Regions from separate parts of the Rhizobium atlanticum genome, predicted to be linked through region 3. Evidence: predicted binding sites of a transcription regulator. Region 3 holds the regulator's gene; each other region holds the start of a gene.
What was found. Region 3 encodes PhoB, which activates phosphate uptake and scavenging genes when phosphate is short. Its sites were predicted from a motif close to TGTCATNNANCTGTCAT; they were not measured.
Positions count from the first base shown of each region.

Region 1 (3,252 bases), on a different contig from region 3:
AAATGGTCGATGCGCGGCAGGACGCGCACGCGCGGCCGGTCGGCGAGATCGTTGATCTGCTCGGCAAAGCTCGCAAGCAGCGTCGTGTCAATCTGGAAAAGGTCGTCGCGCGGATAGGATTCCAGCGTGTTGTCGAGCATGCGGCCGGAATGGCTCATCGGGTCGAAGCCGAAATGCTCCTTCACCTTTTCGATCTTCGACCGCAGCAGCGGGATTTCGGAGGCGAGCGAGGTATAGGCCGTCGAGGTGAAGAGGCCGACGATGCGGAGTTCCCCGGTGACGTTGCCCTCGGCATCGAAACGTTTGACGCCGACATAATCCATATAGGCGCGGCGATGGACGATCGATTTCACATTCGCCTTGGTGACGATGAGGAAGTCGGGGCCGTCGAGGAAGGCGAGGATCTCCGGCGTGGTGGTCACGGCGTCCTTGCCGGTACGCAGTACGAGAACGTCCGGGTTGGAGAGGATGCCGAGGCCGGCGCCCTTGTCGCGCTCGACCTTGGCGTCGGCGCCCTTGCCGGAATAAATATACTCACGCATGCCGAGGAAAGTGAAATTCTCGTCGCGCAGCCAGGTCAGAAAGGCCACCGCCTCGGCATGTTCGGCCTTCCTGCGGCCAGCACCGTTGGCCGACAGCTCGGCGATTACGCCATCGAGCTTGGCAAGCATCGGCTTCCAGTCCGAGACCGACAGACGGACCTGTTCGAGCACGGTCTGGACGCGTTTGACGAGGTCGGCAGCCTGGGTGGAATTCAATGGGGCGATATGAAGCTGGATATGACTGACGCGTGCCGCGGGATCGCTCGGGTGGTCGGCGGAATAGAGCGTGGGAGCTCTGCCCTTTTCCATGACGAGGATTGGATGCACGGCCATGAACAGATCGCGGTAGGTGCTCGTCACTTCACCCATGACCGATTCATAGAGGAAAGGCATGTTCCGGTCGGTCACCGACAGCACCGAGACGACGGTGCCGCCGGGTGTCACCTCGGCAAGTGTGTCGATGCTGACGCGGGGCGTCTTGCCGTTCCAGGCGGCAAGTTCCTTCGCCGAATGCACGGCAGACCGCGCCAGCATGTCGGGCGTATAGAGTTCCAGATCGTCATTGCTGGCCCGGCCAAAGAGAATTTCCGGATCGAGATGCGCCTCGCTCATCGCCTTGGCGATCTTGCGCGCAGTCTCGATCTGCTTCTCCCGTTTCGGATTGTTTCTGGCAGCCATGGAACGCCTCCCCGCATTGGACTGATTTTTTCGCAAGCTAGCAGAAGATTTGTCGAAAGAATCCCTAAAATAGCGCTGTCGGGGACCGTTTTGATGCTTTTTTGCCGGCGGAAATGAGAAATTGGCAGAGTTTTTTTGCTTTTGAGACCGAAACGCGTTGGTAAGGCCTCTCTTCCTGGTTTGCTTTCGCGGCACATTTCCATGCTCACGTGAAGAATGGTTGACAGCTCGCCGTCAAAAAGATCATCAAACGCCATCATCATTCGGACCTCGGTTTCATGTCGGAAAATGCAGCGGGCACAGTCATCGTTATTTCCAGCCACGTCGTGCGTGGCTCGGTTGGCAATCGGGCGGCGGTGTTTGCGCTGGAGACGCTCGGCCATCCGGTCTGGGCGCTGCCGACCATCGTTCTGCCCTGGCATCCCGGCCATGGCCGTTCGACGCGGCTGACATTTGCCGAAGCGGATTTCGACGCGGCGATCGACGATCTGATTTGCGCGCCCTGGATCGGTGAAGTCAGGGCTGTGCTTTCGGGCTATTTCGGCAATGCCGCCCAGGCACGCTCGGTGGCCCGGCTGATCGCTGCGCTCCGGCAAAACAATCCCGAACTACTTTATGTCTGCGATCCGGTAATGGGCGATCTCGGCGGCCTCTACGTGCTGGAAGCGACGGCCGAGGCCATTCGTGACCATCTCATTCCGCTCGCCTCGGTCGCCACGCCGAACCGGTACGAGCTCGCCTGGCTGTCGGGAGCAGCGCTCGACGACAACGGAGCAATCATGGAGGCGGCGCTGGCGCTCGGGCCGTCACGCATGCTCGTCACCTCGGCGGTGCCGATGATGGCGGGCGGTACCGGCAATCTCTACCTTTCCGGCCGTCACGCGCTCCTTGCCGAGCACCGCGTCGTCGAGAACCCGCCGAATGGTCTCGGCGACCTGCTCGCCGCCGTTTTCCTGTCGCGCCTGCTGTCCGGCCTCGAGGACGAAAAGGCGTTGCAGCTTGCCACCGCCAGCGTGTTCGAAGTGCTTGCGCGTGCGGTCAAGCGCGGCAGCAACGAGCTGATGCTGGCCAGCGATGCGTCCAGCCTTTCGACGCCGATGGCGATGGTGCAGATGCGCCGGCTCGTACACCCGGCGCAGCGTCGGAAAAAATGACGCATTTGCCAATGTGCGCATTTTGCGGTGCAGCAGTTGATCTTGTCCTCCGCGCGCGCTAATCCAGAGGCATGCAGCGTTTTCCAAACACCCTTCTGAACGGTTATCGCAACTTTATGAACGGGCGTTATGCCGACGCCCGCGACAGGTATCGGCAACTTGCCGAAAACGGCCAGAGTCCGAGTACGCTTGTCATTGCCTGTTCGGACTCGCGTGCGGCTCCCGAGCTGATCTTCGATGCCGGCCCGGGCGAGCTTTTCGTCATCCGCAACGTTGCCAACATGGTGCCGCCCTACGAGCCGGACGGCCATTTCCATTCGACATCGGCCGCTCTTGAATTTGCCGTGCAGGCGCTGAAGGTTTCGGACATCGTCGTGATGGGCCATGGCCGCTGCGGCGGGATTCGGGCGGCACTCGATCCGAATGCCGAGCCACTATCGCCCGGCGATTTCATCGGCCGGTGGATGTCGCTGGTCAGACCCGCAGCCGAGCAGATCCAGAGCAATGACGTGATGACCGCGGCCGAGCGGCAAACTGCGCTCGAGCGTGTCTCCATCCGCAACTCGATCGACAATCTCAGAAGCTTTCCCAATATCAAGGCGCTGGAAGATGCCGGGAATCTTCATCTTCACGGCGCTTGGTTCGACATCTCGACAGGTGAGCTCTGGGTGATGGACGCGGACACGCGTGACTTCATTCGTCCCGAGATCTAGGGACTAGCGGGTTTATCAGTTTTTTAAGGATTGCTGTTAAACTTGCATCAATTGGTTGCGCGACCGGCATTTGATCACGTGGCGATTGGCGATGAAGTTCGAAACCATAAAAAAGGTTATGCTGGCCGCCATTCTGCTGCCCTTCGCCTTCATGCTGATTGAAGG
Region 1 is NZ_JAQJCJ010000007.1:189,966-193,217, reverse strand. Features, by position in the region: gene PH551_RS12780 (NAD-glutamate dehydrogenase) at 1-1,220, opposite strand, end outside; gene pdxY (pyridoxal kinase PdxY) at 1,499-2,374, shown strand; gene PH551_RS12770 (carbonic anhydrase) at 2,446-3,087, shown strand; gene PH551_RS12765 (GGDEF domain-containing protein) at 3,179-3,252, shown strand, end outside.
Region 1: the regulator PhoB is predicted to act here: its motif matches at 1,430-1,446, upstream of PH551_RS12780 (NAD-glutamate dehydrogenase).

Region 2 (3,252 bases), on a different contig from region 3:
GTTCCTTTTGAAGCTGCAGGAGGAAATGGGAGAGCTCACCCAGGCCTGGAACCGGCTGACCGGTCGGGGCCGTGCCAAAGGCCGCTCTCCCGAGGATATCAGGCGCGATCTCGCAGACGAGACTGCCGACCTGCTCGGTCACCTCCTGCTGTTTGCTCGCCGTAACGACATCGACATCGCCGCCGCGATCGAACGGAAGTGGCGGTTTCAGCCGGCACAGACGCCCAACACCTAAGCGCCACGTCAGCTGTCCGATCGACTAGAGCGGTTCAGGTTTTCACGGAAGCGCTGAACCACTCTAACTTTTTGTTTTTACGCAATTCCGGACGGCAAACCGCTTCGCACTTTTCCTGGAATTGCTCTAAGAGAGCTGGCTCAACAGGCTCACGAGCCAGAACGAAACTGCCGAAATCATTGCCGCGGCCGGCAGGGTGATGATCCATGCGATCACGATGTTGCCGGCAAGCCCCCACCTGACGGCGGAGACGCGCCGGGCGGCGCCGACGCCGATGATGGCGCCGGTAATGGTATGGGTGGTCGAAACGGGGATGCCGAGCCAGGTGGCGCCGAACAGCGTCAAGGCACCGCCCGTTTCGGCGCAGAATCCTTGCATCGGGTTCAGCCGGGTGATCTTCGAGCCCATCGTATGGACGATGCGCCAGCCGCCGAACAAGGTGCCGAGCGCCATCGCCGCCTGGCATGAAATCACCACCCAGAGCGGCACGTGGAAGCTGCCACCGAGATAGCCTTGCGAGTAAAGAAGCACGGCAATGATGCCCATGGTCTTCTGGGCGTCATTGCCGCCGTGACCGAGCGAATAGAGCGATGCCGACACGAATTGCAGAAAACGGAAGGACCGGTCGACGGCAAAAGGCGTTTGCCGGATGAAGGTCCAGGTCACCGCCAGAATGAGGAACAATGCCAGCAGGAATCCGATCAACGGCGACATGACGATGGCGCTCGCGGTCTTGAGAAGGCCACTCCAGACGATCGAACTCAAGCCGGTTTTGGCAAGGCCCGCACCGACCAGCCCGCCGACCAGGGCATGGGATGAACTGGAGGGAATGCCGAAGATCCAGGTTACGACATTCCAGACGATGGCGCCGATCAAGGCCGCGAAAATCACCTGCGGTGTGACGATCGCCGGGTCGATGATGCCGGTCCCGAGCGTCTCGGCCACATGCAGGCCGAAGAACAGGAAGGCGATGAAATTAAAGAATGCCGCCCAGAAGACCGCATATTGCGGCCTCAGGACCCGTGTCGAGACGATTGTTGCGATCGAGTTGGCCGCATCATGCAGGCCATTGAGAAAATCGAACAGCAGCGCGACGCCGATGAGGCCGACAAGAAGCGGAAGAGCGAGGGCGGCATCCATCAGACATTCTCGATCACGATGCCGCTGATCTCGTTGGCGACGTCTTCGAAACGGTCGACCACCTTCTCCAGCTCGCCGTAGATCTCGCTGCCGATCATATAGGCCATCGCATTGCCGGCGCCGTGCCGGCGAAACAGATCCTTGAGCCCCTGCTCGTGCAACTCGTCGGAGCGCCCTTCCACCCGCGTGACCTGCTCGACGATCGCAGAAAGCCGCGGCGCATTGGCGCTCATGCGATCAAGCAAGGGAATGGCCTCGGCGATGAGATTGGCAGCTTCCACAACGGTCTTGCCCATCTCCTGCATCCCCGGATCGAAGCTGGTCTGCTCGAAGAGCCGGATGGTTTTGACGGTCTTGTGCATCATGTCGATCGCATCATCCATGGATTGGATGAGATCCTTGATGTCTCCACGATCGAAAGGTGTGATGAAGCTCCGCCGGACGGCCTGCATGACTTCGCGCGTTATATCGTCGGCCTGATCTTCCAACCGCACGATCGTTTCGCATTGATGCTCGATCTCTATTCCCGACAGCAACCTGTCCAGAGCCTGTGCGGCGTCGACGATCGTTCTGGAATGTTGTTCGAAAAGGACGAAAAACCGGTCTTCGCGCGGCATCAACTTCCGAAACCAACCCAGCATGAACACCTCGTGATTTTTGATCTGCGCTATGGATGACGAGCCGTCCTAAACCCTATCCCGTTGAAGAGATAGGGCCGAGTTTCGGTTTGTGACAGTTTTATGACAATTGTGGCGCGACAGGAACATGGCCATTACCGGCCGTCGACCCTTTGCAGCATCTGCAGTCAGCCGACCTTATACCGGTAAAACTTGGTGTCCACGGTCATCAGCGGGAAGGAGCGGGGCAGGGCGCTCTTGGCAATCTCGGTAAAGCCGTTCTTCTCGTAGAAGCGATGGGCGGCAACGAATTTGTCCGTGGTGCCGAGGAAGATGTCGGTGAGGCCGGCATCTCTGGCGTGGTCGAAGAGGCGCTCGAGAAGCCGCGCCGCCACGCCGTGCTCGCGGCCGCGAACCTCGGCGGCGACGAACATCTTGCGCAGCGCTGCCTGATTATTACCGATGTCCTTCAGCCCGAGCGTGCCGACGATCGCGCCGTCCTTGACGGCGACCCAGAACTGACCTTTGCCGGACTGGTAGAAATCCGGGATGACCCGGAGATCCGGCTGCGCATCGGCTGTGATGTCGATGCCGAACTCCTCGCGCTGAATCGGCAGGATCACCGACAGCACGTCATCGGCATCGCCGGCGGCAAAGGGTCTGATTTCGATCTCTGCCATGATCAAATACTCCGCCTCAGGTCTGCGTGCCGCCGACGGTGATCTGATCCATGCGCAGATGCGGCTGGCCGACGCCGACCGGAACCCATTGGCCGGCCTTGCCGCAATTGCCGATGCCGGTATCGAGCTTCATGTCGTTGCCGATCATCGACACCCGCTTCATCGCATCCGGGCCGTTGCCGATCAGCATCGCCCCCTTGATCGGCGCGCCGAGCTTGCCGTTCTCGATCAGATAGGCCTCGGTGCAGCCGAAGACGAATTTGCCGGAGGTGATGTCGACCTGGCCGCCGCCGAAGGAGACGGCATAGATGCCCTTCTTCACCGAGGCGATGATCTCATCAGGCGTCTTGTCGCCGCCGAGCATATAGGTGTTGGTCATGCGCGGCATCGGCACGTGGGCATAGCCCTGGCGGCGGCCATTGCCGGTGGGCGCCATGCCCATTAGCCGGGCATTCTGCCGATCCTGCATGTAGCCGACCAGCTTGCCGTTCTCGATCAGCACGTTGTAGCCGGACGGCGTACCCTCGTCGTCGATGGTGATCGAGCCGCGGCGGTTGTCGATCGTGCCGTCATCGACGAC
Region 2 is NZ_JAQJCJ010000014.1:1,851-5,102, reverse strand. Features, by position in the region: gene PH551_RS20405 (nucleoside triphosphate pyrophosphohydrolase family protein) at 1-235, shown strand, start outside; gene PH551_RS20400 (inorganic phosphate transporter) at 362-1,375, opposite strand; gene PH551_RS20395 (DUF47 domain-containing protein) at 1,375-2,016, opposite strand; gene PH551_RS20390 (GNAT family N-acetyltransferase) at 2,181-2,672, opposite strand; gene tldD (metalloprotease TldD) at 2,689-3,252, opposite strand, start outside.
Region 2: the regulator PhoB is predicted to act here: its motif matches at 2,105-2,121, upstream of PH551_RS20395 (DUF47 domain-containing protein).

Region 3 (3,252 bases):
CGACGTGAACCTGAACATCCGTGAAAACACCGTAACCGCCCTGATCGGCCCCTCGGGCTGCGGCAAGTCGACCTTCCTGCGAAGCCTGAACCGCATGAACGACACGATCGAGGGGTGCCGCGTCACCGGCAAGATCACGCTCGACAGCGACGATATCTATGATCCGGATATCGACGTCGTCGAACTTCGCGCCCGCGTCGGCATGGTTTTCCAGAAGCCGAACCCGTTCCCGAAGTCGATCTATGAAAACGTCTCCTACGGCCCCCGCATCCACGGTCTCGCCAAGTCGAAGGCCGATCTCGACCAGATCGTCGAGAGCAGCCTGCAGCGCGCCGGGCTCTGGAACGAGGTCAAGGACCGCGTGCACGAATCCGGCACGGGCCTCTCCGGCGGTCAGCAGCAGCGCCTGTGCATTGCCCGCGCCGTTGCCGTCAGCCCGGAAGTCATCCTGATGGACGAGCCCTGCTCGGCCCTTGACCCGATCGCCACCGCCAAGGTCGAGGAGCTGATCCACGAACTGCGCGAAAACTATACGATCGTCATCGTCACCCACTCCATGCAGCAGGCCGCGCGCGTCTCGCAGCGCACCGCCATGTTCCACCTCGGCAATCTTGTCGAGGAGAACGACACCGACAAGATGTTCACCAATCCGGACGATCCCCGTACCCAGGACTACATCATGGGTCGCTTCGGCTGATCACGGCCATCCGAAGCCTTCCCCTTATTCGAGGACAAAGCCCCATGGCATCGACACATATTTATTCTGCCTATGATGATGATCTGAAGTTCCTTTCCAGGCGGATTTCCGAAATGGGCGGCCTGGCCGAACAGATGGTCGCCGAATCCGTCCGGGCGCTGGTCAACGGCGATACCGCGCTGGCGCAGAAGGTCATCTCAGACGACGTGATCCTCGATCACACCGAGCGCGAAATCGGCGACAAGGCGATCGTCACCATCGCCCGCCGTCAGCCGATGGCGGCGGACCTGCGCGAAATCATGGGTTCGATCCGCATCGCCGCCGATCTCGAACGCGTCGGCGACCTTGGCAAGAACACCGCCAAGCGCGTCATCGCCGTGCAGAGCACCGGCGTGCCCCGCAAGCTCGCCCGCGGTCTCGAGCATCTCTCCGAGCTGGCGCTTGTCCAGCTCAAGGAAGTGCTCGACGTCTATACGACACGCGCTGCCGACAAGGCGACCGCCATCCGCGAACGCGACAACGAGATCGACGCCATGTACACCTCGCTGTTCCGCGAGCTCTTGACCTACATGATGGAAGATCCGCGCAACATCACGAGCTGCACGCATCTGCTCTTCTGCGCCAAGAACATCGAGCGCATCGGCGACCATGCCACCAACATCGCCGAGACGATCTACTACATGGCAACAGGCGCCCAGCCGGAAGGCGATCGCCCAAAGGATGACAGCGCCAACACCGTCGGCGCCGCGACGGAATAATCCTTCCAAGATTGCGTGCGCGCCCGTTCGGGGCGCGCAAAGAGGTCGCAGCCAATTTCTGAATTTGCGCAGGACGCCTGCTTAAACCCCCAGTTTAAGGCTTGTGCGCGAGGAGACGGACACGCATGATCCCGAGAGTCGCAGTTGTTGAAGACGAGGAAGCCCTCAGCGTGCTCCTTCGCTATAATCTCGAAGCCGAAGGCTTCGAGGTCGATACCATCCTGCGCGGCGACGAGGCCGAAATTAGGCTTCAGGAGCGCACGCCCGACCTGCTCATCCTCGACTGGATGCTGCCCGGCGTCTCCGGCATCGAACTCTGCCGGCGCCTGCGCATGCGGCCGGAAACCGAGCGACTGCCGATCATCATGCTGACGGCGCGCGGCGAGGAGAGCGAGCGTGTGCGCGGACTGTCCACCGGCGCCGACGATTATGTCGTCAAGCCCTTCTCGACCCCCGAACTCGTCGCCCGCGTCAAGGCGATGCTGCGCCGTGCCCGCCCCGAGGTGCTGTCCTCGGTGCTGAAATGCGGCGATATCGAGCTCGACCGCGAAACCCATCGCGTCCACCGCAAGAGCCGCGAAGTCCGCCTCGGCCCGACCGAATTCCGCCTGCTGGAATTCCTGATGTCGTCGCCGGGCCGGGTCTTTTCCCGCTCGCAGCTGCTCGACGGCGTCTGGGGCCACGACATCTATGTCGACGAACGAACCGTCGACGTCCATGTCGGCCGCCTGCGCAAGGCGCTGAACTTCTCCAACATGCAGGACGTCATCCGCACCGTCCGTGGCGCGGGTTATTCGATGGAAGCCTGAGGCTGAGGGAGTGTGTGGGGTGGGCGTTCCCGCCAAACGCACGGCAGTACGGCTTGTGAGGCCCCCCTTGCCGTCGTCGATCGCAGCCGCTTCGTCGCCAGCGTCATTGCGCCGGCGAGGCTTATGCGTCTCGGCACCAACCTCTCCTCCGTCATCCCAGGGCTTGACCCTGGGATCCATGCGGCTGGCACGGCGTGAAGAGCTGATGGCATCCAACTGCTGGGAAACAATTGAAGCCGAGTGCTTGGCTGTGGCTCCCAGGGTCAAGCCCTGGGATGACGGAGTGTGGGGTTGGCTTGGTTGCTATACGCAAAGGTCACCTCCCCAATCGAATAAAAAAACGGGCCACTCGGCCCGTTTCACATGCTCAGCGATACAGCCCCCGCTCAGCTGACCCGTGCCGCCGCCCGGCGCCTTTCGTTGATCGGCTGATAGGCAAGCTTCTGATGATAGCTGCAATAGGGCGAATTGTCGGGGGACTCGCAGCCGCAGAAATGGAAATCTTCCTTGAGCGGGTCGCCGACCGGCCATTTGCAGGTGCGTTCGGTGAGCTCCGTCAGGCCGAGGCGGCGAGAAATCGGCACGACCACATTGCCGGCCGGCACATACTCCATTTCCTCGACGGCATCGACCTCGATCTCTTCCTTCAGCATCGTTGCGCCCTGTTGACGGGTCACGGTGCGGGTGGTGATCCGGGAGGCGTAGTTCGGCGCGCGCGGCGCGGATGTCTGGCGCTTCGGCGTGCGCGCCGCGGTGGCCGTGCCGCCGGCCTTGGCGCGGCCGGGAAGGCTGAGCCTGTGCACCTTGCCGATAACGGCGTTTCGGCTGACGCCGCCAAGCTGCGCAGCAATCTGGCTGGCGCTCAGTCCTTCGGCCCAAAGCTTCTTGAGTTTCTCGACCCGCTCGTCTGTCCAGTTCATGCCCTGTCTCCACCTTTTGCGTTGGTGATGGCAGAATCCCTCACCGTTGTCCCGGAAGCCTCCGAAAC
Region 3 is NZ_JAQJCJ010000002.1:120,163-123,414, reverse strand. Features, by position in the region: gene pstB (phosphate ABC transporter ATP-binding protein PstB) at 1-697, shown strand, start outside; gene phoU (phosphate signaling complex protein PhoU) at 742-1,455, shown strand; gene phoB (phosphate regulon transcriptional regulator PhoB) at 1,581-2,264, shown strand; gene PH551_RS02985 (GcrA family cell cycle regulator) at 2,651-3,184, opposite strand.